DNA from 4 places in the Streptomyces sp. NPDC001903 genome. Region 4 is predicted to be linked to each of the others. Evidence: riboswitches for the same ligand, from Rfam matches in the RefSeq annotation. Region 4 holds a riboswitch; each other region holds the start of a gene.
What was found. A riboswitch is a leader RNA that binds a small molecule or an ion and turns the genes downstream of it on or off. The one in region 4 is predicted to bind cobalamin.
Positions count from the first base shown of each region.

Region 1 (7,498 bases), on a different contig from region 4:
CTCCAGCGAGCGCATCACCCCGTCCCGGTAGACCTCGGGCGGCACCCCGTCGCCCTCATGGCCGAGTTTGGCGAGGAACATCGTCATGTACGAGCCGAAGGTGAAGCGGCGCATCTCGGCGTAGTCGACCGGGTCCGGGATCCGGTTCACGACGGAGTTGCCGATCTCCCACACCCAGCTGTCCAGCATCCCTGTCACGTGCCCGCGGAACGCGGCGCGCATCGCGGGGTCCATCCCGTCGACGGTCCGCGCCCACAGGTCCTTCAGGCTCCGCTCCATCGCGGTGACCGGCTCCGGGGCCTCGGCCGGATCGACCGGGATCATGGAGATCAGCCGGTCGGTCGCCGCCCGCGCGGCTCCCGGGGACTTCGAGCCGGCGAACACCCTGGGGTAGTAGTCGTCCGCGTACGTGCCCCAGGTCAGCCACTGCGAGCTCAGGCACAGGGCCTCCGCCGTCGCGTCGGGGTCGATGCCCGCCGCGCACAGGGCGAAGTCCATGCCGACCAGCTTGTCCTCGTCCCAGATGTCGGAGCCGGGGTCGCCGGGCTGCGGCTCCAGCAGGCCCATCTCCCGGGACCAGCGCACGACGTCGCGGCGGGCCAGGTCCAGGTGCGGGCTGAGGGTGAGCGGGAAGGGCAGGGAGAAGTCGGGCAGCAGCGAGGGGCCCACCTTGCGGAACGGCACGTGCGTGAAGCTGCGCCGGCGCAGCTCCATGGCCCGGGGGACGAGGAGCGAGCGCAGGTCGAGGGCGGCGGTGCCCGGTCCGGTGGGCAGGAAGGGCAGCGTGAGCGGGGCGGCCGCCGCGCCGCCCCCGGCCTCCTGGTTCATGTAGCGGCTGGAGACCATGTGCCATTCGTGGCCGCCGGACTGCCAGTCCTGCAGGCCCTTCGCGTAGGCGAGTACGGACGCCATCTCGACGGGGTCGAGGCCGTGCCGGGCGGCGAGCGCGGGGACCTCGGCGAGGGCCGTGTACTCGAACTGCTGGAGCCGCGAGGTCAGCAGGTCGTTCGACAGGTCGGCGGCCTCCTGGGTGGTGCAGTCCAGGAAGGTCTCCAGGACCAGGACGGCGTTGGAGAGTTCGCCCTCCTGCTCCACCTCGCGCTGGTAGCTGAAGATGTCGTTGCGGATGTGCACCGCGTCGGAGAAGGCGTCGCGGAGCACTTCGAGCGGGCGCGCGTGCGCGACGCGCGCCGGCACCTCGGCGCAGACGTACTCGACCAGCCCGGCGGACCAGGGGGCGCCGCCGACCTTGCGGCGCATCTCGATGTATTCGAGCGGGTTGGCCACCCGGCCGATGTTGATGTTGTGGAGCTCCCACATCGACTCGTCGAGGAGGTTCCGCGTGGACTCGGAGAACCGTTCCCTCCAGTCCATGGACATCGCGGGCACGGTCCGCGACCACAGGTCCTTCAGGCCCGCCTCGACCGGGTTCGTCGGTTCGGGGAACCCGTCGGCGAGGTCCATCGGCATGAAGGCGGCCAGCCCGTCGAGGTACTTCTTGGCGCCCTCGCGGTCCTGGGTGCGCTTGTAGACCTCCAGGAAGTGATCGTCGAAGAAGAAGACCCACACGTACCAGTCGGTGACCAGATCGAGCGCGTCGGCGCCGCAGTCGGGGTGGGTGTAGGAGCACAGCAGCGCGTAGTCGTGCGAGTCGAGGTCCCGCTCGTCCCAGACGCCGGACCCCTCCAGCATCCCGAAGCCGCGGGCCCACCGCTTGGTGTGCGCTCGCGCGGTCTCCAGGTGGGGATTGAGGCGCGCCGGATACGGCACGTAGAAATCCGGCAGTTGAAACGGCTGTGTCACGGCGGGCTGGACCTTTCGTCCGGGGCGCGGGGGCCCTTGCCTGCGGCCCCCCGCACGAGATCAGCAGGGCCCTACCCCTTTCGCCGCCGGGACAAGGAGGAGTTCACCGCTTCAGGTGACGCGCGAGCCGTTTTGGGCCGCAGGTGCCTCGTGGGGGATACGCGCACGGCAAAAGCCGTCCTCCTCGCCCACGGCGGGGGCGAGGAGGACGGCTCGGCAGGTGCGGGCGCCGCGGAGCGGACTACTCCGAATCGGCCTCGAGGTTGCCTTCCGTGTCCAGGTAGACCTGGCGCAGGGATTCGAGGATCCGGGGGTCCGGCTTCTCCCACATGCCGCGGGACTCGGCCTCCAGGAGGCGTTCCGCGATGCCGTGCAGGGCCCAGGGGTTGGCCTCCTCCAGGAAGGCGCGGTTGGTCGGGTCCAGGACGTACGTCTCCGTCAGCTTGTCGTACATCCAGTCCGCCACCACGCCCGTCGTGGCGTCGTAGCCGAAGAGGTAGTCCACCGTCGCGGCCAGCTCGAAGGCGCCCTTGTAGCCGTGGCGGCGCATCGCCTCGATCCACTTCGGGTTCACCACGCGGGCGCGGAAGACGCGGGACGTCTCCTCCACCAGCGTGCGGGTCTTGACCGTCTCCGGGCGGGTCGAGTCGCCGATGTACGCCTCCGGGGCCGTGCCCCGCAGCGCGCGGACCGTGGCCACCATGCCGCCGTGGTACTGGAAGTAGTCGTCCGAGTCGGCGATGTCGTGCTCGCGGGTGTCCGTGTTCTTCGCGGCCACCGTGATCCGCTTGTACGCCGTCTCCATCTCCTCGCGCGCCGCCCGGCCCTCCAGGCCGCGGCCGTACGCGTAGCCGCCCCAGACCGTGTAGACCTCCGCGAGGTCGGCGTCCGTACGCCAGTCGCGGGAGTCGATCAGCTGGAGGATGCCGGCGCCGTACGTGCCCGGGCGCGAGCCGAAGATACGGGTGGTCGCGCGGCGCTCGTCACCGTGGACGGCCAGGTCGGCCTGCGCGTGGGCCCGGACGAAGTTCTCCTGCGCGGGCTCGTCCAGCCCCGCCGCCAGTCGTACCGCGTCGTCCAGCAGGCCGATGACGTGCGGGAAGGCGTCGCGGAAGAAGCCCGAGATGCGCAGGGTCACGTCGATGCGGGGGCGGCCCAGCTCGTCGAGCGGGATCGGCTCCAGGCCGGTGACGCGGCGCGAGGCCTCGTCCCAGACCGGGCGGACGCCCAGCAGGGCGAGGGCCTCGGCGACGTCGTCGCCGGAGGTGCGCATCGCGCTCGTGCCCCACAGCGACAGGCCGACGGAGGCCGGCCACTCGCCGTTGTCCGTGCGGTAGCGGGTGAGGAGCGAGTCGGCCAGTGCCTGGCCCGTCTCCCACGCGAGGCGGGAGGGGACGGCCTTCGGGTCGACGGAGTAGAAGTTCCGGCCCGTGGGCAGGACGTTGACCAGGCCGCGGAGGGGGGAGCCCGAGGGACCCGCCGGGACGAAGGCGCCGTCCAGCGCGCTCACCACGTGCGCGATCTCGTCCGTCGTGCCGGCCAGGCGCGGGACGACCTCGCGGGCCGCGAAGTCCAGGACCGCCGCGACGTCCGCGGAGTGGTCCGCGGCGACCGTGGCCACCGCCTCCGGCGCCCAGTCGGCGTCCTCCATCGCCTGGACCAGCGCGCGGGCCGCCTCCTCCGCCTCGTCGGCGGTCGTCCGGGTGGCCGCGGACTCGTCCAGGCCGAGCGCCTCGCGCAGGCCGGGCAGGGCCGTCGTGCCGCCCCAGATCTGGCGGGCGCGCAGGATCGCGAGGACCAGGTTGACCCGGGCGTCGCCGGTCGGAGCGCCGCCCAGGACGTGCAGACCGTCGCGGATCTGGGCGTCCTTGACCTCGCACAGCCAGCCGTCGACGTGCAGCAGGAAGTCGTCGAATCCGTCGTCGTCCGGACGCTCCTCCAGCCCCAGGTCGTGGTGGAGCTTCGCGGCCTGGATCAGCGTCCAGATCTGTGCGCGGATCGCCGGAAGCTTCGCCGGGTCCATCGCGGAGATCTGCGCGTACTCGTCCAGGTGCTGCTCCAGGCGTGCGATGTCGCCGTACGACTCCGCGCGCGCCATCGGGGGCACCAGGTGGTCGACCAGCGTCGCGTGCACGCGGCGCTTGGCCTGGGTGCCCTCGCCCGGGTCGTTGACCAGGAACGGGTAGATCAGCGGCAGGTCGCCGAGCGCCGCGTCGGGCGCGCAGGCCGCCGACAGGCCGGCGTTCTTGCCCGGCAGCCACTCCAGGTTGCCGTGCTTGCCCAGGTGGATCATCGCGTCGGCGCCGAAGCCGCCGTCCTGCGCGCTCGCCTGGATCCAGCGGTACGCGGCCAGGTAGTGGTGCGAGGGCGGCAGGTCCGGGTCGTGGTAGATCGCGATCGGGTTCTCGCCGAAGCCGCGCGGCGGCTGGATCAGGATGAGCAGGTTCCCGCGGCGCAGCGCCGCGAGGACGATGTCGCCCTCCGGGTTGGCCGAGCGGTCCACGAACATGTTGCCCGGGGCCTCGCCCCAGTGCTCCTCGACGCTGCCCCGCAGCTCGGCGGGGAGCTCGGCGAACCACCGCTTGTAGTCGGCCGCGGGGATCCGGACCGGGTTGCGGGCCAGCTGCTCCTCGGTCAGCCAGTCCTGGTCGTGGCCGCCGGCCTCGATCAGGGCGCGGATCAGCTCGTCGCCGTCGCCCGAGACCAGGCCCGGGATCTCCTCGACGGGGCCGAAGTCGTAACCGCCCGCGATGAGCGTGCGCAGCAGCTCCACGGCGCTGGCCGGGGTGTCGAGGCCGACCGCGTTGCCGATGCGGGAGTGCTTGGTCGGGTACGCGGACAGGACGAGCGCGATCTTCTTGTCGCGGCGCTCGATGTGCCGCAGCCGGGCGTGCCGCACGGCGATGCCGGCGACGCGGGCGGCGCGCTCGGGATCGGCCACGTACGAGGGCAGTCCGTCCTCGTCGAGCTCCTTGAAGGAGAACGGGACCGTGATCAGGCGGCCGTCGAACTCGGGCACGGCGACCTGCGTCGCGGCGTCGAGCGGGGACAGGCCCTCGTCGTTCTCCTCCCAGGCGCTGCGCGAGCCGGTCAGGCACAGGGCCTGCAGGATCGGCACGCCGAGGGCGGCGAGCGCGCCCGCGTCCCAGGACTCGTCGTCCCCGCCGGCCGAGGCGGTGGCGGGCTTGGTGCCGCCGGCCGCGAGCACCGTGGTGACGATCGCGTCCGCCGACTCCAGTTCGGCGATCAGCTCCGGCTCCGGGCTGCGCAGGGAGGACACGTACAGCGGTACGGGCGTCCCGCCGGTCTCCACGATGGCGTCGCACAGCGCGTGCACGAAGGCGGTGTTGCCGCTCATCTGGTGGGCGCGGTAGTACAGCACGGCGATGCGCGGGCCGTACGGGCGCACCGGGGTGCGCTCCAGCGGGCCCCAGGTGGGCGCCGCGGCGGGCGGCTCGAAGCCGTGGCCGGTGAGCAGCACGGTGTCGGACAGGAAGCGGGCCAGCTGGTCGAGGTTGGCGGGGCCGCCGTGGGCGAGGTAGCCGTGCGCCTCGGCGGCGATGCCGATCGGGACCGTCGAGGCCTCCATCAGCTGGGCGTCCGGGGCCTGTTCGCCGGTGAGGACGACCACCGGGCGGGTCTGGGTCGGCGCCAGGAGCAGGTCGAGCCCGTCCTGCCAGGCGCGCAGCCCGCCGAGGAGGCGTACGACGACCAGGTCGACGCCGTCGAGCAGGGCGGGGAGGTCTTCGAGGGGAAGGCGGGAGGGGTTCGCGAACCGGTACGGCACGGGGCCGTCCGCGGCGCGGGCGCTGAGCAGATCGGTGTCGGACGTCGACAGCAGCAGGATCATGCGGCGGCATGCCTTCCTCGGGGTTTCCGCGCCCCGGGCAGTGAGGACAGCGGGAGTTCCTGACTCACCCGGCGGATCGCTCCGCGGGTTCACAGTGGCGGGACCGCGCCGGATTCGCACCGGGCTTCCTCCCAGCGGGCCACGTGGCTCCGCCGGTGGTCATCTTAGGTGGCGTTCTCCCTGGCCGGGAGTGGGGGTGTCCGACGCCCGCGGAGCGGATCGGGGCAGGTCGGGCGGAGGGTGGGGCGCGGGGGCGGGTGGTGACGGACACAGGCCGGGGTCGGGCAATCGTGGGTATGCTCGCCGCCATGCCGCCCCAGCCCCCTTCCGCCGCATCGCGGGACGAACCGGTCATACGTGACCGCGGTGACGCCTGCCCCGGTGCGCTGCGGCTGCACGCGGCGGACGACGGGCACCTGGCCCGGATCCGGATACCCGGCGGGATGCTCGACGCGGGCGCGGCCCTGCTCCTGGCCGATGCGGCGGACCGGCTCGGCGACGGGCACATCGACCTCACCTCGCGGGGCAACGCGCAGCTGCGCGGGCTCGGTGCGAGCTGCGGGGGCGAGCTGCAGGGCGTGCTCGTACGGGCCGGGCTGCTGCCCGCGCCCACCCACGAGCGGGTCCGCAACATCGTCGCCTCGCCGCTGACGGGCCTGGACCGGCGGGCGCTGCCCGACGTCGCGCCCTGGGTGGCGGAGCTGGACCGGCTGCTGTGCGCGAGCGCGCCGGCGGCCGGGCTGTCCGGGCGCTTCCTGTTCGCCCTCGACGACGGCCGCGGGGACGTCACCTCGCTCGACGCCGATGTGAACCTGGCCGCCGCCGGGGACGGGGACCGGGCCCTGCTGTGGACGGCCGACCCGGCGGACGCCCTGCTGGTGGCCGCCGCCGACGGTCCGCGGGCCGCGCTCGCGGCCGCCGGGTACTTCCTGGACGCCGTCCGCCGGGCCGGTACCCGGGCCTGGCGGGTGTCGGAGCTTCCTGCCGAACAGGCCATGCTTTCCGAGGAGTTGGCTGCACGACTCGCCGCCTCCGGTATCCCGGCCGCCGTCGTACGGGACCGCGCCGCCCCGAGCGGACCGCCCCCCGAGCCGGGTGTGGTCGAGGGCCCCGAAGGCGCCGCCGCGCTCAGCGTGTTCGCGCCGCTGGGCCGCCTCACCACCGCCCAGTGGCGCCGGCTGGCCGGGCTCACGGGCCGGCTCCGCCTGACCCCTTGGCGCGGGATCGTCGTCCCCGGCCTGCCCGCCGGAGCCGCCGCGGGCGCGCTCGCCGAGCTCGCCGCGGCCGGGCTCGTGACCGCTCCCGGCGATCCCTGGCGGTCCGTCACCGCCTGTACCGGGAAGCCGGGTTGCGCGAAATCCCGCGCGGACGTACGCGCCGACGCGCGCGCCGTCGTGGTGCAGGCGGCACCGGGCACCCGCCCGCTGCCCGTGCACTGGTCCGGCTGCGAACGCCGGTGCGGGCACCCCCGCGGCACCGCCTGGGCCGACGTGGTCGCCACCGCCGACGGGTACGACCTGACCGCGACCGGCCGCGCCCCGCTCCGGGGCGTCCCGGCCTCCGAACTTCCCGCGGCCCTCGCGGCCGTACGCCGTACCACCTCCCACGACGCAGCGAAGAAATGAGCGAGTACACAGTGTTCGAGTACGAGAAGGACGGCGCGGCGATCTACCGCCAGTCCTTTGCCACGATCCGCGCCGAGGCGGACCTCTCCGGGCTGCCCGCCTCCGTCGCCCAGGTCGCGGTGCGCATGATCCACGCCTGCGGAATGACCGACCTGCCCCAGGACCTCGGCTACACCCCGGACGTCGTGCTCCGCGCGCGGGCCGCGCTGCACGCCGGCGC
Region 1 covers NZ_JBIASZ010000030.1:29,344-36,841, reverse strand. Annotated here, with positions in the region: gene ACFYZS_RS38515 (germacradienol/geosmin synthase) at 1-1,803, opposite strand, end outside; gene cobN (cobaltochelatase subunit CobN) at 2,045-5,653, opposite strand; cobalamin riboswitch at 5,686-5,823, opposite strand; gene cobG (precorrin-3B synthase) at 5,962-7,278, shown strand; gene ACFYZS_RS38500 (precorrin-8X methylmutase) at 7,275-7,498, shown strand, end outside.
Region 1: another riboswitch for cobalamin. It lies ahead of cobN (cobaltochelatase subunit CobN); the one in region 4 lies ahead of metE (5-methyltetrahydropteroyltriglutamate--homocysteine S-methyltransferase).

Region 2 (7,498 bases), on a different contig from region 4:
GTGAGCCCTGCCCCGAGTCCCTCGGCGATCTCCCGTCGCTCGTTATGGGTCAGTCTGCCTCCGGGCATCGCCATGGCCTCCGCGTCGGTTCCGGGTGTGCGGCCAGTATTGCGTTCGCGGTCAGTCCATTGCAAATTCCCTGCGCGTGGATTTGCATTCGGCTTCATTGTCATTGCAAGAGTTTCGCTCAATGACCAGGCAGAATGCCGAAGTTGGTCGCTTTTTGATTGACGAAAAAGTGAAAGCAATTTAGCTTTTAGTCATTCGCGAACAAGCGGAGTGAACCGAGCAGGCCCGGCCGAGGGCTGCTCGCCGCCCTGATCGGAGCCCCCATGACATCCCTCCTCACCCCCGTGCGCGCCTGGCACCGGCCGCTGGTGGTCTGTGCCGCACTGATGCTCGGGCTGGTACTCGTCTCCGGCGTCGGCACCTTCGTCGACGGACGGACCCTGCTGGACGAGTCGGTGTGGGTGAAGCCGCTCAAGTTCGGCTTCGCCTTCGGCCTCTACGCGGGCACGCTGGCCTGGCTGCTGACCAAGCTGACGAGGGGCAGACGGCTGGGACGGTGGCTGGGCACCGTCTTCGCGGTGGCCGCCACCGTCGAGGTGGGCGCCATCACCGCCCAGGCGGCGCGCGGCACCTTCAGCCACTTCAACGCGGACCGGAGCGACCCCGTCACCCTGGCCCTGGTCCCGCTCCTCACCTTCGGCGTGATGGTCATCGTCGTCGCGCAGTTGATCCTGGCGGTCGTCGTACTGATCCAGCGCACCGGGGGAGCGGCGCTGAACCGCGCCATCCGCTCAGGCCTCGCGCTCGCCACCTTCGGCATGGTCGTTCCGGTCTTCTGGATGATCACCGAGATCCACTCCCGGACGGTGACCGACGCCAACGGCCGCCCCGTACAGATGTACCAGGGCCACGGCATCGGAGACCCCGACGGCCACGGCATGCCGCTGACCAACTGGAGCGTGACCGGAGGCGACTTCCGGGTACCGCACTTCTTCGCCCTGCACGGCATCCAGGTGCTGCTCGTGATCACCGCGGTACTGGGCGCCCTGGCCGCCAAGCACGTCCGGCTGCGCGACGAGAAGGTACGGGCACGCCTGGTCGGCAGCGCCGCCCTCGGCTACACGGGGCTGGTCGCGGTGGTGACCTGGCAGGCGTGGCGCGGCCAGTCCCTGATCCATCCCGACGCCGCCACCCTCCTCGCCCTCGCCGCGGTGCTGCTCCTCACGGCGGCGACCACCGCAGCAGTCATCGCGAAGGCCGGACGCGCCACGGCCGGACGCGCCACGGCCGGACGCGCCACGGCCGGACGGGCCACAGCCGAGCCCGTGACGGCCGACTCCGCCGCGGTCGAAGCGGCCGCGGCCGAGCCCGCCGCAGGCCCCGTGCTCTCCCGGCCGGCGTGCTGACCCCGCCTTCCCGCCCCGATGAACCGATCACCCGAAAGGAAGACCGCCATGACCACGCCCCACTCCGCCGAGGCGACCGCAACCGTGGAGGGTGCCCCGACGGACCCCGCGCCGGCCCCCGTCCGCTGCGCACTGCAGAATGCCCTGGACGGCGCCGTGGCCCAGGGCGGCGCTCCCGGCATCGTCGTCGAAGTCAGTGACGGCCGTGGCGAGTGGTTCGGCTCGGCGGGCTTCTCCGACACCGCGACCGGGCGCAAGCGCCACCCGTCCGAGCGGTTCCGCATCGGGAGCACGACGAAGGCGTTCACCGCCGTGCTGGTGCTGCAGCTGGCGGCCGAAGGCAGGCTCGGCCTCGACGACACGATGGAGCGGTGGCTGCCCGGACTGGTGGCGGGCAACGGCTACGACGGCCGTTCGATCACCGTCCGGCAGCTGCTCAACCACACCAGCGGCATCTTCAACTACGGCAACGACCCGGAGTTCTTCAAGAAGGGCATCGGCGCGCAGTGGTTCGAGCACCGCCACGACACCTACACCCCCGAGCGCTTGGTCGGCATCGGCCTGGCCACCCCGCCGGCCTTCGCTCCGGGGGACGCGTTCCTCTACTCCAACACCAACTACTTCCTGGCCGCCCTGATCGTCGAAAAGGTCACGGGCGGGACGTTCGGCGAAGCGCTCACGCAACGGATCCTCCGGCCCCTGGAGCTGACCGGGACCTACCTGCCGGACGCGGAACCGACGATCCGCGGGCCGCACCCCCGGCACTACTCCACCCTGTTCGCCCCCGGCCCCCGGCCCGAGGTGCACGACGCGACCGAGATGAACCAGTCCTTCGCATGGGCGGCCGGCGGTATCGTCTCGACCACCGGCGACCTGCGGCGCTTCCTCGGCGAGCTGCTCCGGGGGAACCTGCTGCCCGCCGATCAGCAGCAGGAGATGTTCACCACCGTCGACACCGCGGGACCCGTGCCGTGGATTCCGGGCACCCGGTACGGCCTGGGCGTCTTCTCCCAGGCGCTGCCGGCCGGCGTCACGGTCTGGGGCAATGCGGGCGCGACGTACGGCTCCTGGACCTACGCCGTGGGCTCCCGTGACGGCGAACACCTGCTCACCAGCCAGGTCAACGGAGACTGGAGCGGCCTGGGCGTCTTCGACGACATCCTCGCCACCGAGTTCGGCGTGGCTGCCGACGGCTGAGGGACGTCGGAGGCCGGACGGCGGGGCTGCTCCAAGACCGGGCGACCGCCGGCCCCGGCGGCGCCGTTCGCCCGTGCGGCGCAGTCCCGCCCGGGCGGCGCAGTCCCGCCCGGGCGAGGCCCGCACGCCGGCGAGCGGGGCCGCTGCGGATGGCCGCCGCGCCATCGGCAGGTGCCTGCGGCGACCTGAGCACCAGCGGCCCGCCCGTGCACGCTCCCGTCCGTACGGGCCCGGGGTGCCGGATCGGCCGGGGACGCGCAGAGTGGGGCCTGAGGACGCACGGCCGCCGCCAGGGTGGCGCGTCGGAAGACGGCACGGGGCCCGGACCGGGCCGGTGCAGCGCTGAGGCGCGGACGAGTGAGGATGCCCGATGGTCCAGCCCGCCCAGTCCCCCGAGCCGCCCGCGGACCACGTCATCGTGCTGTTCGGCGCCACGGGCGACCTGGCCCGGCGCAAGCTGCTGCCCGGGCTGTTCCACCTGGCGCGAGCGGGGCTGATGCCGCGGCGCTACCGCATCGTCGGCACCGCGCCGGCGACGGAGGCCCTCACCGACCAGGAGTTCCGCAACCACGCGCAGCAGGCGGTGGCGGAGTTCGGGCGTTCGCGGCCCGAGGGCCCGGCCTGGGAGGCGTTCGCGGCCGCCCTGTCCTTCGGCGCGGCCGACACGGGAGCGGCGGATCCCCTGATGACAGCCGTACGCGAGGCCGAGGCGGCCCTGGGGGGCGAGCCGCGCCGGCTCTTCCACCTCGCGGTGCCCCCCGTCGCGTTCACCTCGATGATCGAGCTGCTCGGCGCCACGGGGCTCGCCGGGGACGGCCGGGTCATCGTCGAGAAGCCCTTCGGCACCGATCTCGCGTCCGCCCGCGAGCTCAATGCCGCCATCCACGCCGTCTTCGACGAGTCTCGGGTGTTCCGGATCGACCACTTCCTCGGGAAGGAAGCCGTCGACAACGTCCTGGCGCTCCGCTTCGCCAACGGCCTCTTCGAACCGCTGTGGAACCGGGAGCACATCAGCCACGTACAGATCGACGTTCCCGAGCACATCGACATCCAGGGCCGCGCCCGCTTCTTCGAGGGCACCGGAACCTTCCGCGACATGGTCGTCACCCACCTCTTCCAGCTGCTCGGGTTCATCGCCATGGAACCGCCGGTCGCCCTGGAGGCGGACGCGCTCCGCGACGAGCAGGTCAAGGTCTTCCACAGCATGCGCCCGCTGGACCCCGCGCACGTCGTCCGAGGCCAGTACACCGGCTACCGCGACGAGCAGGGAGTGGATCCGGCGTCGGACACGGAGACGTTCGTCGCGCTGCGGGTCGGGATCGACAACTGGCGCTGGTCGGGGGTGCCGTTCCACCTGCGTACGGGGAAGGCCCTGGCCGAAGGCCGGCACGTGGTCACGCTCGGCCTGCGCGAGCCCGTCCTGCGGATGTTCCCGCTGGACGCGCGGGCAGCCGCGGACGGCCGGAGCAACGAACTCGTCATCGACTTCGACGACCCCGGGTCCATCACCGTCCGCTTCCTCGTCAAGGAGCCGGGGCCCACGATGCAGCTGGCCGACGGCGACATGGTCTTCAACTACCGCACCTCGTTCGCCGCACAGAACTTCCTGGAGGGGTACGAGCACCTCCTCCTGGAGGCCATGCGCGGCAACCAGTCCCTGTTCACGCGCTCCGACGGCGTCGAACGGCTCTGGGAGGTGGCGGCCCCGCTGCTCGACACCCCGCCTGCGGTGGAGCCGTACGCCCCCGGGAGCTGGGGTCCGGGCGGCATCGACGCCCTCGTCGCGCCGTACCGCTGGCACCTGCCCGACCGGCGGGCCACGTCCGCGTAGGGGTGTCCGCAAAGCCCTGGCTGGCGCCGGCCGGCCTCGCGGGGGCACGGAGGCACCCGTGGTGGGGGTCGTTGTCGGCGCGAGTAGGGTGGCCGGTGCAGCTGGTTCGCCCCGTCCGCCAGGCGGGATGCGTCGTAAGAGGGAACCCGGTGGGAATCCGGGACTGCCCCGCAGCGGTGAGCGGGAACGACCGCCGTCATACGCACTGGGACCGGACAACGGTCCTGGGAAGCGACGGCCAGTAGGAGCCCGCCGGGAGACCGGCAGGCATGCCCGCGAGTCCGAAGACCTGCCCGCTGCCCGCATGCCGAAACGGCATGCGGGGGCTCGGCGACCACGCCGGTGCCCTTTCCCGCCGCAACTCGCGAAGGAGAGTTGACGTGGCCGACCTGACCGCCACCCCCGAGCGCCTGTCCAAGCAGCCGGGTGACTCCCGGGTGACGCTCGCCCACATCATGAGCGAGCACGACACCAACCTCTACGGCACCATCCACGGCGGCGTGGTGATGAAGCTCATCGACGACGCGGCCGCCGCGGCGGCCGGCCGCCACGCCGACGGCCCCGCGGTGACCGTGGCCGTGGACCGCATGTCCTTCCTCGCGCCCGTACGCGCGGGGGACCTGCTCAGCGTCGACGCCGAGCTGGAACGGGCCGGCCGGACCTCGATGACGGTCGGCGTGCGCGTAGGGGCCGAACGCTGGAACGCCTCGGGTCCCACGAGCCGAGTGGCCACGGCCCGGCTGACCTTCGTCGCGATAGACGCCGAGGGCCGGCCACGGCCCGTCCCGACCCTCGAAACGCCGCAGTCCTCGGCCTCGGCGCCGGAAGGCCCCGCCACCTCCTGAGCAGGGCCGGGTCCGAGCGGGTCGCCAGACCCACGGCGCGGGGCGGGGCGGAGCCGGCCGGATTCGAACCGGCGTCCTCGTGATTTTGGAGACCACGCGCGTCGACCTCTGCGCTACGGCCCCGCCCACGCCCGTGATCCTAGGGGGTGTCCCGTCGATCAGGCCGGGCCCGATCGACAGGACACCCCCTGGTGCCGCATCGGCCGACCTGCGCCCTGCATGTACCGTCAGGGCATGGACGCCCGCCACCAGCCGACGCTTGACGAGATCGAGGAGCGCTTCGTCGCGCTGGTCGATGGACGGCTGACCCGGGACGAGGCCGACCGCTGGGCCGGCCGGTGGGTGGCCGACGATGGGCTGGACTGGGACGACATCTCCTGGTGGGCACTCTGTCTCCTCCACGGAATCGACCTTCCCGCGGACGAGAGCGGCGCTTACCTGCACGACGACGAACAGCTGCGCGCCTGGCTCGCCGAGCTGAGGAAAAACCGGACGAGGTGACGCGCCCGGGGCGACTGGGCGGCGCCGTAGGCTACTTGACGCATTCCTGCAGGGGTTCGGCCGCTGCCACCCGGGCCCGGAGTCTCGGGTCGACCGTGTTGTCGGTTACTTCCACACCGGTCTGTGCCTTCAATTCCTCGCGGGTGATCTTGGAGTGGACGAGCGGCTTGGTGCTGTCGCGTTTCCACGATGCTCCGGAGGAGTCGCGGAACCAGACGGTTTCCACCTCGATCCGGGTGTCCGGCGTCCACGCGTCTCCGAGGGAAGCCACCAGTACATCGGGGGTGAGGGTGACCTTCGCACAGGGAGGAAGGGTCTGGAACACGACCAGGAACACCCTGCCGTCCGGGCGTGGCTTCGAAACGCTCGGACCGGGTAGCGCGCGTCCGACCACCGCGATCTCGGTGATCGGGTCCCAGGACCGGTTGGAGATGACGCCGCTGCTCCCGCCGTTTGCCAATCGCTCCGACCACATGGACACCAACTCCGCCTGCTTGCGCTCCTTCGTCTCGTCGTCCTCACGGGACTGGTTCAGCTGGTCCACCGCCACTTCGGTGGCGTAGTACGTGCTCACACCGGTGAAGAGCAGACCGCCGGCCGCCACCAGCACGGTGACCAGCGTGGCGGTCACGGTCCAATCGACCCGCCGCCACCACCGCAGCGCGGGAGCACGGCCGGGCTCGGCGTCGGGTGTCGCCGACTCTCTCGGCCGGACCCGCTGAGGGCGGGGCCGCCGACGGGCAAGCCTGAGCCGGGCCTGACGGCCCGCGATACCTGCCAATGAAGCACTCCCGGAGCTCACCGAAGCCTGCTGCAGCCGACGCTCCCCATGATGGTGAAGCGGAGAGGCGGTGCAGCGGGTGCTTTGCCTCGGCTATACCGTCTTGTTCCGGCTCCGGGGCGGGTCGTGGGCCGCCCCGGGTGAGACCGGTGGCGAATCCACCGGCCCGGGCAGCGTCAAGGTGTTCGGGTACGGCGGAAGGGCCCGGATCCGTGTGAGGATCCGGGCCCTTCCGGTGCAGTAGCGGGGACAGGATTTGAACCTGCGACCTCTGGGTTATGAGCCCAGCGAGCTACCGAGCTGCTCCACCCCGCGTCGGTGAACCCACCTTACGGCACCACACGGCGGTGTTCGACCAGGTTTCACCGCGGGTGCCTCTCGGACCCGCCGGGAGCAAGGGCTCGAGCCCCGTCAGCGCTCCTTCGGGGCGATGGCCATGAGCAGCCGGACGTACGGGGACCAGCGGGCGCGCCGGGCCGGGTGTTCGGCGCGGTCGAGGCTGTCCTCCAGCAGTGCGTCGTGGAGCCAGCGGTAGGCCAGCGGCCAGCTCAACCGGGCGATTCCGGTGACCCGCATCGACAGGGTGTGGCGCAGCACCGTGTGCTCGTTGTCGACGGGCAGCACCGCGTACTCGTGGAAGCCGTGGAAGCCGCGCGGGCCGCTGAAGGCGAAGCGGACCCAGGTACCCGGGACGTACGCGGCGACCGTGTAGCGGACCGGGCCGTGCCCGCCCTTCGCGCCCGCCGACAGCGGGCGGTCGAACTCCATGGGAGACCAGGTCAGGTGCGGCCAGAGCCGGTCGGCCGGCCCGTCGGAGAGGGAGTCGAGGAGGGCGCCGGCCTCGGCCGCCTTCATGGGCAGCAGGCGTTCGTGGACGTTGTGGACGGGCATGGAGCTTCTCCAATTGGAGAGTAACCTCTAATTGAAC
Region 2 covers NZ_JBIASZ010000002.1:446,194-453,691, reverse strand. Annotated here, with positions in the region: gene ACFYZS_RS05690 (MarR family transcriptional regulator) at 1-68, opposite strand, end outside; gene ACFYZS_RS05685 (hypothetical protein) at 333-1,415, shown strand; gene ACFYZS_RS05680 (serine hydrolase domain-containing protein) at 1,464-2,612, shown strand; gene zwf (glucose-6-phosphate dehydrogenase) at 2,983-4,443, shown strand; cobalamin riboswitch at 4,529-4,755, shown strand; gene ACFYZS_RS05670 (acyl-CoA thioesterase) at 4,899-5,288, shown strand; tRNA gene ACFYZS_RS05665 (tRNA-Trp) at 5,337-5,411, opposite strand; gene ACFYZS_RS05660 (hypothetical protein) at 5,523-5,789, shown strand; gene ACFYZS_RS05655 (hypothetical protein) at 5,821-6,420, opposite strand; tRNA gene ACFYZS_RS05650 (tRNA-Met) at 6,812-6,885, opposite strand; gene ACFYZS_RS05645 (SRPBCC family protein) at 6,982-7,461, opposite strand.
Region 2: another riboswitch for cobalamin. It lies ahead of ACFYZS_RS05670 (acyl-CoA thioesterase); the one in region 4 lies ahead of metE (5-methyltetrahydropteroyltriglutamate--homocysteine S-methyltransferase).

Region 3 (7,498 bases), on a different contig from region 4:
GAGTGGTCGCGACGGCCGCGGCCGTCGCTGTGGCGGAAGGCACGGCTCCAGTGTCGAGGCGGGAGGGCCGGCGGGCCACTGGAGCGGAATGCTCCGATTGGGGCCGGGAGGGGGCGGGAAGGGATGACCGGGCGGTCCGGCGGGTCTGCCGGTTCCAAGTGATCTGCATCTCCCCCCGAACCCCTCCGGGGCGGCCCCGGGGCCCTTCGGCCCCTTCCCGAGCCGCCGGGTTACCGGGCGTTGACGTGCATCAATCGCCGTATCAGCCACAAAATGGGGATGAAGGTCCCGATGGCACGACGGGCCAGTACACCGCTCCGCCGGAGTCAGTTCACCTTCCGTTCATCCAGGTTGCCTACGGTCGCCGAGCCACTGACGTCAAACAGAAGCCTGGGTAAATGGAGCACATAACGCTTCTCCTCGGGATCGTGATCATCACCGCTCTCGTGTTCGACTTCACGAACGGTTTCCACGACACGGCCAACGCGATGGCCACCACCATCTCGACCGGCGCCCTCAAGCCCAAGACGGCGGTGGCCATGTCCGCCGTGCTCAACCTCGTCGGCGCGTTCATGTCCGTGGAGGTCGCCAAGACGATCTCCAAGGGCCTGGTCAACGAAGAGGGCATCCAGCCAGAAGTGATCTTCGCGGCCCTGGTCGGCGCGATCCTCTGGAACCTCGTCACCTGGCTGGTCGGCCTCCCCTCCAGCTCCTCGCACGCCCTGATGGGCGGCCTGGTCGGCGCGGCCGTCGCCTCTGCCGGCCTCGGCGCCGTCAACGGCGGCACGCTCGTCACCAAGGTGCTGCTCCCCGCGGTCGCCGCGCCGATCGTGGCCGGTGCGGCCGCGATGCTGGCTGCCAAGATCACGTACAAGCTGGGCGGGAACGTCGGCAAGAAGACGTCCGCCAAGGGCTACAAGGCCGGTCAGATCGCCTCGGCCGGTCTCGTCTCCCTCGCGCACGGCACCAACGACGCGCAGAAGACGATGGGCATCATCACCCTGGCGCTGGTCGCCGGCGGCGCGCTCGCGCCCGGCTCCAACCCGCCGGTCTGGGTCATCGTCTCCGCCGGCATGGCGATCGCGATGGGCACCTACCTGGGTGGCTGGCGCATCATCCGCACCATGGGCAGCGGCCTGACCGACCTCCAGCCGCAGCAGGGCTTCGCCGCCCAGACCTCGGCCGCGAGCGTCATCCTGGCCTCCTCCACCCTCGGCTTCTCCCTCTCCACCACCCACGCGTGCTCCGGCGCCGTCATGGGTGCGGGTCTGGGCCGCAAGGGCGGCGTGGTCCGCTGGTCCACCGCCACCCGCATGTTCATCGCCTGGGGCCTGACCCTGCCGGCCGCCGCCGTGGTCGCCTCCGGCGCCGAGCTGGTCATGCGCACCGGTGACGTCGGCGTCGCCGCCGTCGCGCTCTTCCTCGTCGCCTCCTGCGTCGCCATCTGGGTCATCTCGCGCCGCCAGGTCGTCGACCACAGCAACGTCAACGAGGTGCAGCAGGCCGCCGCCGAGGAGCCGGGTGTCGTCACCACGGCCATGGCCGCCGTCACCGTCCCGCCGACGGTGGCCGCCGAGGCCGCGGCCGGTACGACCGCCGCGGTCACGGACGAGGCCCTGAAGGCCACCATCCCGGCGGCCGCCCCGACCACGCCGGCGGCCCCCGCCGCCGCGGTCTGACCCCGAGAACGACAGAGGAATCCGCAGTATGAAGATCGACTGGGCAGCACTCGGCTCCGTCTTCGGGGTCAGCCTCTCCGCCACCGTCGCCCTCGTGGCCCTGTTCACGCTGGGCCTGGTGGGCCTCTCCAAGCACGAGGCCGCCACCGAGCAGGGCGGCGCCGCCACCCTCGCCCGCAGCGGTGCCTACGCCTGCTTCGCGCTCGTCGCGGGGGCCGTCGCGTACGGGATCTACCTGATCGTCACCTGATCCGGGTCGGCGCGATCCGATCGATTCGGGCACGGTGTACGAAAGCTCCCCCCGGGGTTTCCCGGGGGGAGCTTTCGTACGCCTGTGACGTGTGCCGTCCGCCCGCCCCGCCGCAGGTCAACGGCGAGTTGACGGGCCTTCGCGGTGCGTGGTGGACTGCCCGAGCCAATACGGCGGCATGGAGAGGAAGTCCGGTGCGAATCCGGCGCGGTCCCGCCACTGTCACCGGGGAGCACGCGGCTCGTGCGCCCCGGGAGCCAGGAACTCCCACCGCCGGACACGTCGAACCAGGGCGCGGACCCTGAGTGAGGACATACCTGCACCATGCGTGCCGATCGCGTCTTCGCGTACGGCGCCGCGGCGGGCCTGATAGGCGACCGGATCCTCGGTGATCCGCGCCGCGGGCACCCCGTGGCCGCCTTCGGACGAGCCGCCGCCGCCGTCGAGCGCGCCCTGTGGCGCGACGACCGCGGCCGGGGCGTCGTACACACCCTCCTGTGCGCCGGGGGCGCGGCCGCCGTCGGCGCGCTGGGCGCTCGCGCCGTGCGCTCCCGGCCCGCGGCCGCCCGTATCGCCCTGACCGCGGCGGCCACCTGGGCCGTCGTCGGCGGCACCTCGCTGGGCCGGGAGGCCCGCGCCATCGGCGGCGCGCTCGCCGCCGGGGACGCCGAGGTGGCCCGTGAGCGGCTGCCGCACCTGTGCGGGCGCGATCCGCAGGCCCTGGACGAGCAGCAGATGGCCCGCGCCGTCGTGGAGTCGGTCGCCGAGAACACCTCCGACGCGGTGGTCGGGGCCCTGGTGTGGGGCGCCGCCGCCGGTGTCCCGGGGCTGCTCGCCTTCCGCGCCGTGAACACCCTCGACGCGATGGTCGGCCACAAGTCCCCGCGCTACCTGCGCTACGGCTGGGCCTCCGCCCGGCTCGACGACCTCGCGGGCTGGCCGGGCGCCCGGCTGACCGCGCTGGCCGCCGCAGCGGCCGGGCCCGACCGGCGGGGGGCCGTACGGGCCTGGCGCGCGGACGCGGCCAAGCACCCGAGCCCGAACGCCGGGCCCGTGGAGGCCTCCTTCGCGGGGGCGCTCGGCGTACGGCTGGGCGGGACCCTGGCGTACGGGGGCCGGGTCGAGCACCGGGCCGTGCTGAACGGCGAGGAGGGGCGGCCGGTCGAGGTCGCGGACATCGAACGCGCGGTGCGGCTGTCACGTCAGGTGACGTGGCTGGCGCTGGGGGCGTGTGTGGCACTGCGCTGTGCGGTGTCGTACGGCATACGGAAGGGACGCGCATGAGCGGCGGCAGGCTCGGCGGAGGACTCCTCGTCGCGGGCACCACGTCGGACGCGGGCAAGAGCGTGGTCACGGCGGGCATCTGCCGCTGGCTGGCCCGGCAGGGCGTGAAGGTGGCGCCCTTCAAGGCGCAGAACATGTCGCTGAACTCGTTCGTGACGCGAGAGGGCGCCGAGATCGGGCGCGCGCAGGCGATGCAGGCGCAGGCGGCGCGCGTGGAGCCGACGGCGCTGATGAACCCGGTGCTGCTCAAGCCCGGCAGCGACCAGAGCAGCCAGGTGGTGCTGCTGGGCAAGCCGGTGGGCGAGATGAGTGCGCGCGGGTTCTTCGGGGGGTCCGGGCCCGCGGCGCAGCCGCAGTCAGGCGCCGTGTCCCCCGGGAAGGCGCTGCACGGTGGGCGGCAGGAGCAGTTGCTCGGCGTCGTCACGGACTGCCTGGAGCAGCTGCGGGGCACGTATGACGCCGTGATCTGCGAGGGGGCGGGCAGTCCGGCCGAGATCAACCTGCGCCGGACGGACATCGTGAACATGGGCATCGCGCGGGCCGCGCGGTTCCCGGTGGTCGTGGTCGGGGACATCGACCGGGGCGGGGTCTTCGCCTCGTTCTTCGGGACGACGGCGCTGCTGTCACCGGAGGACCAGTCGCTGATCGCCGGATACATGGTCAACAAGTTCCGCGGCGACGTGTCCCTGCTGGAGCCCGGCATGGAGATGCTGCGCGACCTGACCGGGCGCGCGACGTTCGGCGTCCTCCCCTTCCGGCACGGGCTGGGCATCGACGAGGAGGACGGGCTCCGGGTCTCCCTGCGGGGGGCGGTGCGCGAGTCGGTGGTGGCTCCGCCGGTCGGCGAGGACGTGCTGCGGGTCGCGGTGTGCGCGGTACCGCTGATGTCGAACTTCACGGACGTGGACGCGCTGGCGGCGGAGCCGGGCGTGGTGGTGCGGTTCGTGGACCGGGCCGAGGAACTGGCCGACGCGGACCTGGTCGTGGTGCCGGGCACGCGCGGCACCGTGAAGGCGCTGGAGTGGCTGCGCGAGCGCGGCCTCGCGGACGCGCTGCTGCGCCGGGCCGCGGAGGGCCGGCCCGTGCTGGGCATCTGCGGCGGCTTCCAGGTGCTCGGCGAGCACATCGAGGACGAGGTCGAGTCGCGGGCGGGCTCGGTGGACGGGCTGGGCCTGCTGCCGGTGCGGATCCGCTTCGAACGCGAGAAGACCCTGGAGCGGCCCTCCGGGACCGCGCTCGGCGAGGCGGTCGACGGGTACGAGATCCACCACGGGGTGGCCGAGGTGCTCGGCGGGGAGCCGTTCCTGGACGGCTGCCGGGTCGGTTCGGTGTGGGGCACGCACTGGCACGGCTCGCTGGAGTCGGACGGCTTCCGGCGGGCGTTCCTGCGGGAGGTGGCCTCGGCTGCCGGCCGCCGCTTCGTCCCTTCCCCGGACACCTCGTTCGCCTCCCTGCGGGAGGAGCAGCTGGACCTGCTGGGCGATCTGATCGCCGAGCACGCGGACACCGATGCCCTGCTCCGCCTGATCGAGGGCGGCGCCCCCACGGGCCTCCCCTTCCTCCCCCCGGGCGCGCCGTGACGGCCCGGGGCCCGCGGGCGCCCTTCCCCGCCCCGTACGACCGCACCCTCCCGCACGCGCGTACCCGTACCCGTACAAGGAAAGGCATCGCATGAGCACGCCCTACCCGTTCACCGCAGTCGTCGGCCAGACCGACCTGCGGCTGGCGCTCCTGCTCAACGCCGTGAGCCCAGCGGTCGGCGGCGTCCTCGTGCGCGGCGAGAAGGGGACCGCCAAGTCCACCGCCGTCCGCGCGCTGTCCGCGCTGCTGCCGCAGGTGGACGTCGTCCCCGGCTGCCGGTTCTCCTGCGCTCCCGGCGCCCCCGACCCCGCCTGCCCCGACGGCCCCCACGAGCCCGGTCCCGGGGCCGCCCGGCCCGCGCGCATGGTCGAGCTGCCCGTCGGCGCCTCCGAGGACCGGCTCGTCGGCGCACTCGACATCGAACGGGCCCTCGCCGAGGGCGTGAAGGCCTTCGAGCCCGGCCTGCTCGCCGACGCGCACCGCGGGATCCTGTACGTCGACGAGGTCAACCTCCTCCACGACCACCTCATCGACCTCCTCCTCGACGCCGCCGCGATGGGCGCCTCCTACGTCGAGCGCGAGGGCGTCTCCGTACGCCACGCCGCCCGCTTCCTGCTCGTCGGCACCATGAACCCCGAGGAGGGCGAGCTCCGCCCGCAGCTCCTGGACCGGTTCGGGCTCACCGTCGAGGTGGCCGCCTCCCGCGAGCCCGCCCAGCGCGTGGAGGTGGTGCGCCGCCGGCTCGCGTACGAGGACGACCCGGCCGCCTTCGCCGACCGCTGGGCCGGTGACGAGCGGGACGTCCGCGCCCGCGTCGTGGCCGCCCGCGCCCTGCTCCCGAAGGTCCGCCTCGGCGACGCCTCCCTGCTGCAGATCGCCGCGACCTGCGCCGGCTTCGAGGTCGACGGCATGCGCGCCGACATCGTGATGGCCCGCACCGCGACCGCGCTGGCCGCCTGGGCCGGGCGGAGCGACGTGCGCAAGGAGGACGTACGGCAGGCCGCGCTGCTGGCGCTCCCCCACCGGCGGCGCCGCAACCCCTTCGACGCGCCGGGCCTCGACGAGGACAAGCTCGACGAGATCCTGGACCGGTTCCCCGACGAGGAGCCGCAGGACGAGCCCGACCCGGAGCCGGACCCGGAGCCCGAGGGTCCGGACGACGGAGGCCCGGAGGACGGCGGCCCCGACGGCGGGGGCGGCGGTGTCCCCCCGCAGGGCGGACCCGAGGCGCCCGACGCGCCCGAGGCCCCCGCCCCGGACGACGCCCCCGAGACCCCCGACTCCCCCGCCCCCCAGCCCGCCTCGCAGGACGGCGCCGCGCCCGAGCAGGCCGCCGTACGGGCCGCCGAGCCGTTCCGGACCAAGATGCTCAGCGTCCCCGGCCTCGGCGAGGGCGCGTCCGGGCGGCGCTCGCGCGCCCGCACCGCGCACGGCCGGACCACCGGCGCCCAGCGCCCCCGCGGCCAGCTGACGAAGCTGCACCTCGCGGCGACCGTCCAGGCCGCCGCCCCGCACCAGAAGGCGCGCGGGCGCACCGGGCGCGGGCTCGTCGTCCGCAAGGACGACCTGCGCCAGGCCACCCGGGAGGGCCGCGAGGGCAACCTGGTCCTCTTCGTGGTCGACGCCTCCGGCTCGATGGCGGCCCGGCAGCGCATGAGCGCGGTCAAGGGCGCGGTGCTGTCGCTGCTGCTGGACGCCTACCAGCGCCGGGACAAGGTCGGCCTGATCACCTTCCGCGGCTCCGGCGCCGAGCTGGCGCTGCCGCCCACCTCCTCGGTGGACGCGGCCGCGGTCCGGCTCGAACAGCTGCCGACGGGCGGGCGCACCCCGCTCGCCGCCGGCCTGCTCAAGGCCCACGAGGTGCTGCGGATCGAGCGGCTGCGCGATCCCAGCCGCCGCCCGCTGCTCGTGGTCGTCACCGACGGGCGGGCCACCTCGGCCGGTTCGACCGGATCCGCCGGTACCGACGGCGGGGACCCGCGCCGGCTCGCGGGCCGCAGCGCCCGGCTGCTCCAGGCCGAGGGCGTCGCGTCGGTGGTCGTGGACTGCGAGTCGGGGCCGGTCCGGCTGGGGCTGGCCGGCGTGCTGGCCGGCGACCTCGGCGGGCCCGCCGTCACGCTCGACGGGCTGCGGGCCGACTCGCTGGCCGGGCTCGTGAAGAACGTACGTACCGCATCAGACACCCACAGGAGGGCCGCGTAATGCCGCAGGGACAGCCGACCGTCGTTCCGGACGACGGACTCACGACGCGCCAGCGCCGCAACCGCCCGCTCGTCTTCGTCCACACCGGCCCCGGCAAGGGCAAGTCGACGGCGGCCTTCGGGCTGGCGCTGCGCGCCTGGAACCAGGGCTGGCCGATCGGGGTGTTCCAGTTCGTCAAGTCGGCGAAGTGGAAGGTCGGCGAGGAGAACGCGCTGAAGGTGCTCGGGGCCTCCGGCGAGGGCGGCTCGGTCGTCTGGCACAAGATGGGCGAGGGCTGGTCCTGGGTCCAGCGGGACGCGCAGCTCGACAACGAGCAGGCGGCCAAGGAAGGCTGGGAGCAGGTCAAGCGCGATCTGGCCGCCGAGACGCACAAGCTGTACGTGCTGGACGAGTTCGCGTACCCGATGCACTGGGGCTGGATCGACGTCGACGAGGTCATCGAGGTGCTGCGGGGCCGCCCCGGCACCCAGCACGTGGTGATCACGGGGCGCAACGCACCGGA
Region 3 covers NZ_JBIASZ010000016.1:58,098-65,595, forward strand. Annotated here, with positions in the region: gene ACFYZS_RS29885 (alpha/beta hydrolase family protein) at 1-43, opposite strand, end outside; gene ACFYZS_RS29890 (anion permease) at 399-1,679, shown strand; gene ACFYZS_RS29895 (hypothetical protein) at 1,708-1,929, shown strand; cobalamin riboswitch at 2,065-2,216, shown strand; gene ACFYZS_RS29900 (cobalamin biosynthesis protein) at 2,254-3,213, shown strand; gene ACFYZS_RS29905 (cobyric acid synthase) at 3,210-4,793, shown strand; gene ACFYZS_RS29910 (putative cobaltochelatase) at 4,885-6,996, shown strand; gene cobO (cob(I)yrinic acid a,c-diamide adenosyltransferase) at 6,996-7,498, shown strand, end outside.
Region 3: another riboswitch for cobalamin. It lies ahead of ACFYZS_RS29900 (cobalamin biosynthesis protein); the one in region 4 lies ahead of metE (5-methyltetrahydropteroyltriglutamate--homocysteine S-methyltransferase).

Region 4 (7,498 bases):
CTGTGGAACATCTACGAGGCCTTCGCCGCCCCGGGCCGGATCCACGTCCAGGTCGCCGCCATGCCCGACGGGCAGCGCCACCTGTGGACCGCCCGCGCCGTCACCCGGCACCGCGGCGGCTGGGGGGAACCGGGCAAGACCTTCGCGATCGGGCTGGGCTGCGAGATCCGGCACGCCTCGCGGCTCGTCTACTCCGACGGCCTCGACCTGGACAACACCTCGGCCGACACGCCCATCGGCATGGGCTGCCGGCTGTGCGAACGCCTGGACTGCCCGCAGCGCGCGGTACCGCCGCTGGGGCGTCCGCTCGCCGTCGACGAGAACTCCAGCACGTTCGTCCCGTACCAGGTCGCCGACCGCGCGCAGTGAGCCGCGGCCTCCCCCCTCAGAAGCCCTCCCGGGCCCGGGTCGGACGCCCGGCGGGCGTCCGACCCGGGACTCCTGCGTCAGGAGTTGTCGGCCGTGAGCTCCGCGCGCACGGCACGCGCGGCCGCGACGAGGTTCTCCAACGAGGCTCGGGTCTCGGGCCAGCCGCGGGTCTTCAGCCCGCAGTCCGGGTTGACCCAGAGCCGTTCGGCGGGGATGGCCGCGAGCCCCTTGCGGAGCAGGGCGGCGGCTTCCCCGGTGCTCGGGACGCGCGGGGAGTGGATGTCCCAGACGCCCGGTCCGGCCTCACGCGGGTAGCCGTGCCGGGCCAGTTCGCCGGCGACCTGCATGTGGGAGCGGGCCGCCTCCAGGCTGATGACGTCGGCATCGAGGTCGTCGATGGCCCGGACGATGTCGCCGAACTCCGCGTAGCACATGTGCGTGTGGATCTGGGTGTCCGGCCGGACACCGCTGGTGCTGAGCCGGAAGGACTCGGTGGCCCAGGCGAGGTACTCCGCGTGGTCGGCCGCGCGCAGCGGCAGGGTCTCCCGGAGGGCGGGTTCGTCGACCTGGATGACCGAAGTGCCCGCGGCTTCGAGGTCGTCGACCTCGTCGCGCAGGGCGAGGGCCACCTGGCGGGCGGTGTCCCCGAGGGGCTGGTCGTCCCGTACGAAGGACCAGGCGAGCATCGTGACCGGGCCGGTCAGCATGCCCTTGACGGGCTTGGCCGTCTGTGACCGGGCGTACGTGGTCCAGCGCACGGTCATCGGCTCCGGGCGGGAGACGTCCCCGGCCAGGACCGGGGGCCGGACGTAGCGGGTGCCGTACGACTGGACCCAGCCGTGCCGGGTGGCCAGGTAGCCGGTGAGCCGCTCCGCGAAGTACTGCACCATGTCGTTTCGTTCGGGCTCACCGTGCACCAGGACGTCGATGCCGGTCTTCTCCTGGAAGGCGAGCACCTCGCGGATCTCGTCCTTGATCCGCTCCTCGTAGCCCGCGGCGTCGAGGCGGCCCGCCCGCAGGTCGGCGCGCGCGGTGCGCAGCTCGTCCGTCTGGGGGAAGGAGCCGATGGTCGTCGTCGGCAGCAGGGGCAGCCCGAGGAGGGCGCGCTGGGCCGCGGTCCGCTGCGCGTAGGGCTGCGAGCGCCGCGCGTCGGCATCGGTGATCGCGGCGGTACGGGCGCGCACGGCGGGGTCGTGGGTGATGGCGGAGGCGGCCCGGGAGGCCAGGTCGGCGCGGTTGGCGGCGAGTTCGGCGGCGATGGCGTCGGTTCCCTGGGCGAGTCCGCGGGCCAGGGTGGCGATCTCGGAGGTCTTCTGGCGGGCGAAGGCGAGCCAGCGGCGGATCTGCGGGTCGATGTCGCGTTCGGCGCTCGCGTCGAGCGGGACGTGCAGGAGGGAGCAGGACGCGGCGACGTCCACCCGGGCGGCGAGGCCCAAGAGGGTGGCGAGGGTGGTCAGGGACTTCTGGTGGTCGTTGATCCAGATGTTGCGGCCGTCGACCACTCCGGCGACCAGGCGCTTGCCGGGCAGTCCGCCGACCGCGGCGAGGTCCGCGAGGTTCGCGGCGCCGCCGCCGGTGAAGTCGAGGGCGAGGCCTTCGACGGGCGCCGCGGCCAGCACCGGGAGGGCGTCCCCGAGCCGGTCGAAGTACGAGGCGACGAGCACCTTGGGCCGGTCGGCCGGCGCGCCGAGCTCGCGGTAGGCGCGGGCGGCGGCGTTCAGGTCGGCCGGGGTGCGGTCCTGGACCAGGGCGGGCTCGTCCAGCTGCACCCATTCGGCGCCGGCGGCGCGCAGGTCGGCGAGGACCCGGGCATAGACGGGCAGCAGCCGGTCGAGCAGGGTCAGCGGCTGGAAGTCGGCGGCCACGCCGGGGGCGGGCTTGGCCAGGAGGAGGTAGGTGACGGGGCCGACGAGGACCGGGCGGGCCGGGTGCCCGAGCGCGAGGGCCTCGCGCAGTTCGGCGACCTGCTTCGTGGAATCGGCGGTGAAGACGGTGTCCGGGCCGAGCTCGGGGACCAGGTAGTGGTAGTTCGTGTCGAACCACTTGGTCATTTCGAGCGGGGCGACGTCCTGGGTGCCGCGGGCCATCGCGAAGTAGCCGCCGAGGGCGTCGGCGGCGACCGCCGCGCGGTGCCGCTCGGGGACGGCGCCGACCATGACACTGGTGTCCAGGACGTGGTCGTAGTACGAGAAGTCGCCGGTCGGAACCTCGGTGATGCCGGCGTCGGCCAGCTGCCGCCAGTTCGAACGGCGCAGGCCGGCCGCGGTCTCCCGGAGGGCGTCTGCGCTGACGCGGCCCTTCCAGTAGCCCTCGACGGCCTTCTTCAGTTCGCGGCCCCGGCCCTGGCGGGGGTAGCCGTACACGGTGGCTCGTGCTGCCGCGGCTGCGGGCTTCGCTGTCACGGAACTCTCCTTCGCGAGATGTGTCCTGAACACCCCGGTGGGGGACGCGGACGCGAAGGAACGACAGAGCGCGCGGAGCACGCCGCGGGGGAAACACCGCAGGTGCCGCTCGCCGTGTACGCCGACCCGCCCACGAGGTCACCGGGATTTCCGCACGGGGAATCGTCCGCGTGCGGGCAACGGGCAGGTCTTCGGACTCGCGGGCACGCCGGCCTCTGTCGAGGCGGACACCTACTGGCCGTCGCTTCCCAGGACCGTTGTCCGGTCCCAGTGCGTATGACGGCGGTCGTTCCCGCTCACCGCTGCGGGGCAGTCCCGGATTCCCACCGGGTTCCCTCTTACGACGCATCCCGCCTGGCGGACGGGGCGAACCAGCTGCACCGGCCACCCTAGGGGGCGTGATCGCTCCCCGGCGAGCCGCGTCCGCGATGCGGACGCCCGGAGGATCAGTGCCGGTGCATGGTGTGCAGGGCTTCGAGCAGGACCTTGGGGTCGTGGCCGCCCTTGTGGACCGGCGGGGGCTGCCGGTCCAGGCCGAGCAGTCGCGCCACGGCGGTCCAGGCGGTGCGCACCGAGTACTCGACGGTGAACACCACGTCGTCGGGGACTTCGGCGTACTGGCCGATGAAGGCCAGGTTGGTGGATCCCTCGGGGACGACTTCGGGTCGGTCGCCGGCCTTGCGGACCAGGAACTGGCTGGTGATGTACGGCATCAGGGCCGGCCGTACGACGGACGACTCGAGGATCTGCTCGCTCTGCGCGAGGCGCAGGTGCCCCAGCACCTCGGTCAGCATCTCGCGGCCCGTGCACTCGGCCATCGTCTTGCCCACGTGGTCGCCGGGCGCGTCCGGGAACAGCGCGTAGCCCCACCAGACGTAGGTGTCCTCGGGCTGTTCGTGGAAGTGCGGCTGGTGGTTGAGGACGATGGTGAGGAGCCAGGCCGAGTCCTTGAAGGTGATCAGCCCGCCCTTGCCGGCCTCGCTGCCGGAGAACTCCTCCATGGCCTTGAAGAAGGTCGGGTCCTTGGTGGTTACGGTGAAGGACCCCCAGGTGGAGTCCTTGACGCAGGAGTCGAACACCGAGGGGTCGCCGAGGTGCGGGCGCTTGGCCGCCAGGGCGTGCCACAGGCGCCACGAGGCGTCGGGGCCGGAGGTGTCCGCCACGGCGGCGGTGTCGGTGGATCCGAGGGTCGAGTTCGCGGTCATCGAACCGTTGGTGACGAACACCAGGTCTTCGGCGGCGACGGGGATCCGCTCGGTCCTGCCGTCGCGCGTACAGGTGAGGGAGGTGACGGTGATGCCCTCGCCTTCGGCCAACTCGGCGTCGGTGACCGTGGTGTTCATCGAGAAGGTGACACCTTCGCCCCGCAGCCAGGCCTGGAGCGGGCGCACGATCGAGTCGTACTGGTTGAAGCGGGTGCGGTAGATCCCGGACATGGTGTCGAAGGTCTTGAACAGGTGGACGAACCGGTTGAGGTAGCGCCGGAACTCGATCGCCGAATGCCAGGGCTCGAAGGCGAAGGTCGTGCACCACATGTACCAGAAGTTGGTGGTGAAGAACTCCGGGGCGAAGCAGTCGGAGATGCGCTTGCCGTCGAGGCGCGACTCGGGGGTCGCCACGCACGCGACCAGGTCGAGCCGGTCGCGCTCGGAGAAGCCCATGGAACGGGTGTCGACGCGGCGGCCGGCGCCGTCGACGAGGCGGGCCTTGTCGTTCCAGGCGAAGTCCTCGTGGAAGGCGAAGGTGTCCTCGGTGACCGAGACGTCCGGCGCGTCCAGCGAGGGGATCGAGCGCAGCAGGTCGTAGGTGCACTCGAAGTGCAGCTCGAACATCCGCCCGCCGCGCATGGTGTAGCCGGTCTCCGGATCGCCCGCCGCGTCGAGGCTTCCGCCGGTGCGGTTGCCGGCCTCCAGGACGGTGATGTCCCCGCCCGCGAACCCGCCCTCCCGGATCAGCAGCGCCGCCGCCGACAGGGAAGCGATGCCCGCACCCACGAGATAGGCCTTGGCCACGACGCGTCTCCGCTCGCCGGGGGCCGCGTGTCGGCCCCGGTCGGCCGCGCGATCACCCCCGCCAGCCCACCACCCGCCGCGGGGCGGTCGCAATCCGGGTGCGCCATTGGGGAGGCGCCGGTGGTTCCGCGGCCCGCCGGCCTTCGTCCCGGACGGCGGCGAGGCGGATCCGCGGGTGGCACCGCATCGATCCGGTCACCCTGGTGGGACGTCCGGTGAACCGTGAGTGGCCGCCACCTGGGCAGGAGGTACGGGAGGCGGCGTCACGCCGGTCGATGCGGCGCGCCCTCGCACGGCGTGGGCCTGCGGGCACCCGGCCCGAGCTGGGCGAACTCACCTCGCTTAACCGATATCCGAACGAACTGTCCGTAAATCGACCGCCGATGTGCGGCAAGCCTTCATGTCTGGCAGGCTCGGCCCAAGTTGAGCGCTACATGAAAGCCGTAGCTGGTCAAATCACCTTCGAATCGAAAGAGAGTCTTCTCATGCGTCACCGCTTAGCCACCGTCTCCGCCGCCGCTCTCCTCTGTCTCGCCGGCGCCACGGGTGTGGCGGAGGCGAGCCCCGAGAGCCTGTACGCCCCCTCCGCGATGGTCTTCACCATCACCCAGGGGGACGACGCCGCCACCGGTACGGTCCTGCGGGCGACCACCCTCAGCTGCGCCTACGCCGCCGAGGGCACGCACCCCGCCCCCCGGGCCGCGTGCGACGCCCTCAACGCCACCGGCGGCGAGTTCAACCGCCTGCTGGCCGCGCCGAACCCGGACCGGGCCTGCCCGATGCACTACGACCCCGTCACCGTCACCGCGGACGGCGTGTGGCGCGGGGCCCACGTCGCGTGGAAGCACACCTTCTCCAACGCCTGTGCCATGTCCGCGACCCTGAACGGCAACCCGGTCTACGCGTTCTGACGCCACCGGGTCGTGGCGCCCGTACGCCGGCGCCCGCCGCAGGCGCCGCCGCCCCCGGCCGGACGGGAGGCCCGTTCGCGCAACTGCCGGTCCCGCCGTGCGTGACAGTCCGGTTTCGCCTAGTTTGAGCAACGTTGAGACCCTCACACCAAGGAGTTCACCGTGGCTGACAAGGGAAAGATGGACCAGGCCAAGGGCAAGGCCAAGGAGACCGTCGGCAAGGTCACCGGCAACGACCGGATGAAGGCCGAGGGCAAGATGGACCAGGCCAAGGGCAAGGCGAAGGAAGTCGCGCACGAGACCGAGGAGCGCGCCCGCGGCATCCAGGATTCGCTGCGCGACAAGCGCGACAGGACCTGACACCCGCCAAGACGCGGCCCCGCGGCGCCTACGCGCCGCGGGGCCGCGCCGCGTCCGCGTCCGGCACGCACCGTGTACGGGCGCCGACACAGGGCACACGGGGTGCATGACCGTACCCAAGACAGCCGTTCTCGTCCTGGACAGCGCCGAGCCCGAGCTGCTGGCACAGTTCTACGCCGAACTGCTCGGTGCCACGGCGGGGCCGGCCCCCGGCGACGGGGAACTCCTCCTCGTGGCCGGCCGCACCGGTGTGGTCCTCGGAGTCCGCCGCGACCTCGACCACGTACCGCCGAGCTGGCCGCTCCCGGAGGGCTCCCAGCAGGCCCACGTGTGCATCCTCGTGGACGAGGGGCGCCTCGACGAGGCCGAGCGCGAGGCCGTGACCCTCGGGGCGCGACCGGTGGCCGCGCAGGACGAGGGCGGCCTGCCGGGCAGCCGGACCACCCTGCGGCGCTACGCCGACCCGGCCGGCCACGCGTTCTCCCTCGCCGCGGTCCGAGAGGACCCCGCCCCCTGAACCCGTGCCGGACGGCGATTCCCGCCGGGGTCGGCCCGGCCCGCGTCGGCGGGGTTGGGCGGCGGTGGCCGGGGTAGGCGCCTGCTCGGCAGGACAGGTGCGCAGAAGCGCAGATCCGCAGATCAAGGGAGCGGCGGTGGCCGAGACGGAGCTCGACGCGTTCGCCGACGTCCTGGACGGCCCGGTGTACGTGGTCACGGTGGCGGCCGCCGGCGAGCGGTCCGGCTGCCTCGTCGGCTTCGCCTCCCAGTGCTCGATCCGGCCGCCGCGGTTCGTGGTCTGGCTCTCCAGGCTCAACCACACCTTCCGCGTGGCCCGCGGCGCCTCGCACCTGGCGGTGCACGTACTGGACCGCGGCGAGCGGTCGCTGGCCGAGCTGTTCGGCGGAGAGACGGGCGACGAGGTGGACAAGTTCGCGGGGATCGACTGGCGGCCCGGCGCCGACGGCACTCCACTGCTGACCGGCGCCCGCGCCTGGTTCGTCGGCCGGATCGAGGCACGGGTCGACGGCGGCGACCACGTGGGCTTCGTCCTGGCCCCCACCGAGACCTCCCCACCGGCCTCACCCGCGCCGGCTCTGCTGCGGTACGACGACGTCAAGGAGATCGAGGCCGGCCACCCGGTCTGATTCCCGGCCCGGGCACGGGACCTGACGGCAAAGAGGGCGGATCGCGCCCGCACGGGCGGGCGGTTCGCCGCGGCGTGCGACCCTTCGGACATGGATGTGATCTTTGCCGAGGACGAGAGCGCCGTACGCCGCTGCTGGCCGGTCTTCTCGCAGCTGCGCCCGCACCTGGACGAGGACGGCTTCGCCGAGCGCTGGCGGACGCAGTCCGCGGAGGGCTACCGGATCGTCTACCTGGAGGAGGACGGCGAGGTGTGCGTCGCCGCGGGCTTCCGCGTCATGCACACGATGATCTCGGGCCG
Region 4 covers NZ_JBIASZ010000003.1:176,372-183,869, forward strand. Annotated here, with positions in the region: gene ACFYZS_RS07525 (short-chain fatty acyl-CoA regulator family protein) at 1-369, shown strand, start outside; gene metE (5-methyltetrahydropteroyltriglutamate--homocysteine S-methyltransferase) at 447-2,771, opposite strand; cobalamin riboswitch at 2,957-3,112, opposite strand; gene ACFYZS_RS07535 (oleate hydratase) at 3,218-4,783, opposite strand; gene ACFYZS_RS07540 (subtilase-type protease inhibitor) at 5,269-5,694, shown strand; gene ACFYZS_RS07545 (CsbD family protein) at 5,857-6,054, shown strand; gene ACFYZS_RS07550 (VOC family protein) at 6,161-6,571, shown strand; gene ACFYZS_RS07555 (flavin reductase family protein) at 6,669-7,199, shown strand; gene ACFYZS_RS07560 (GNAT family N-acetyltransferase) at 7,290-7,498, shown strand, end outside.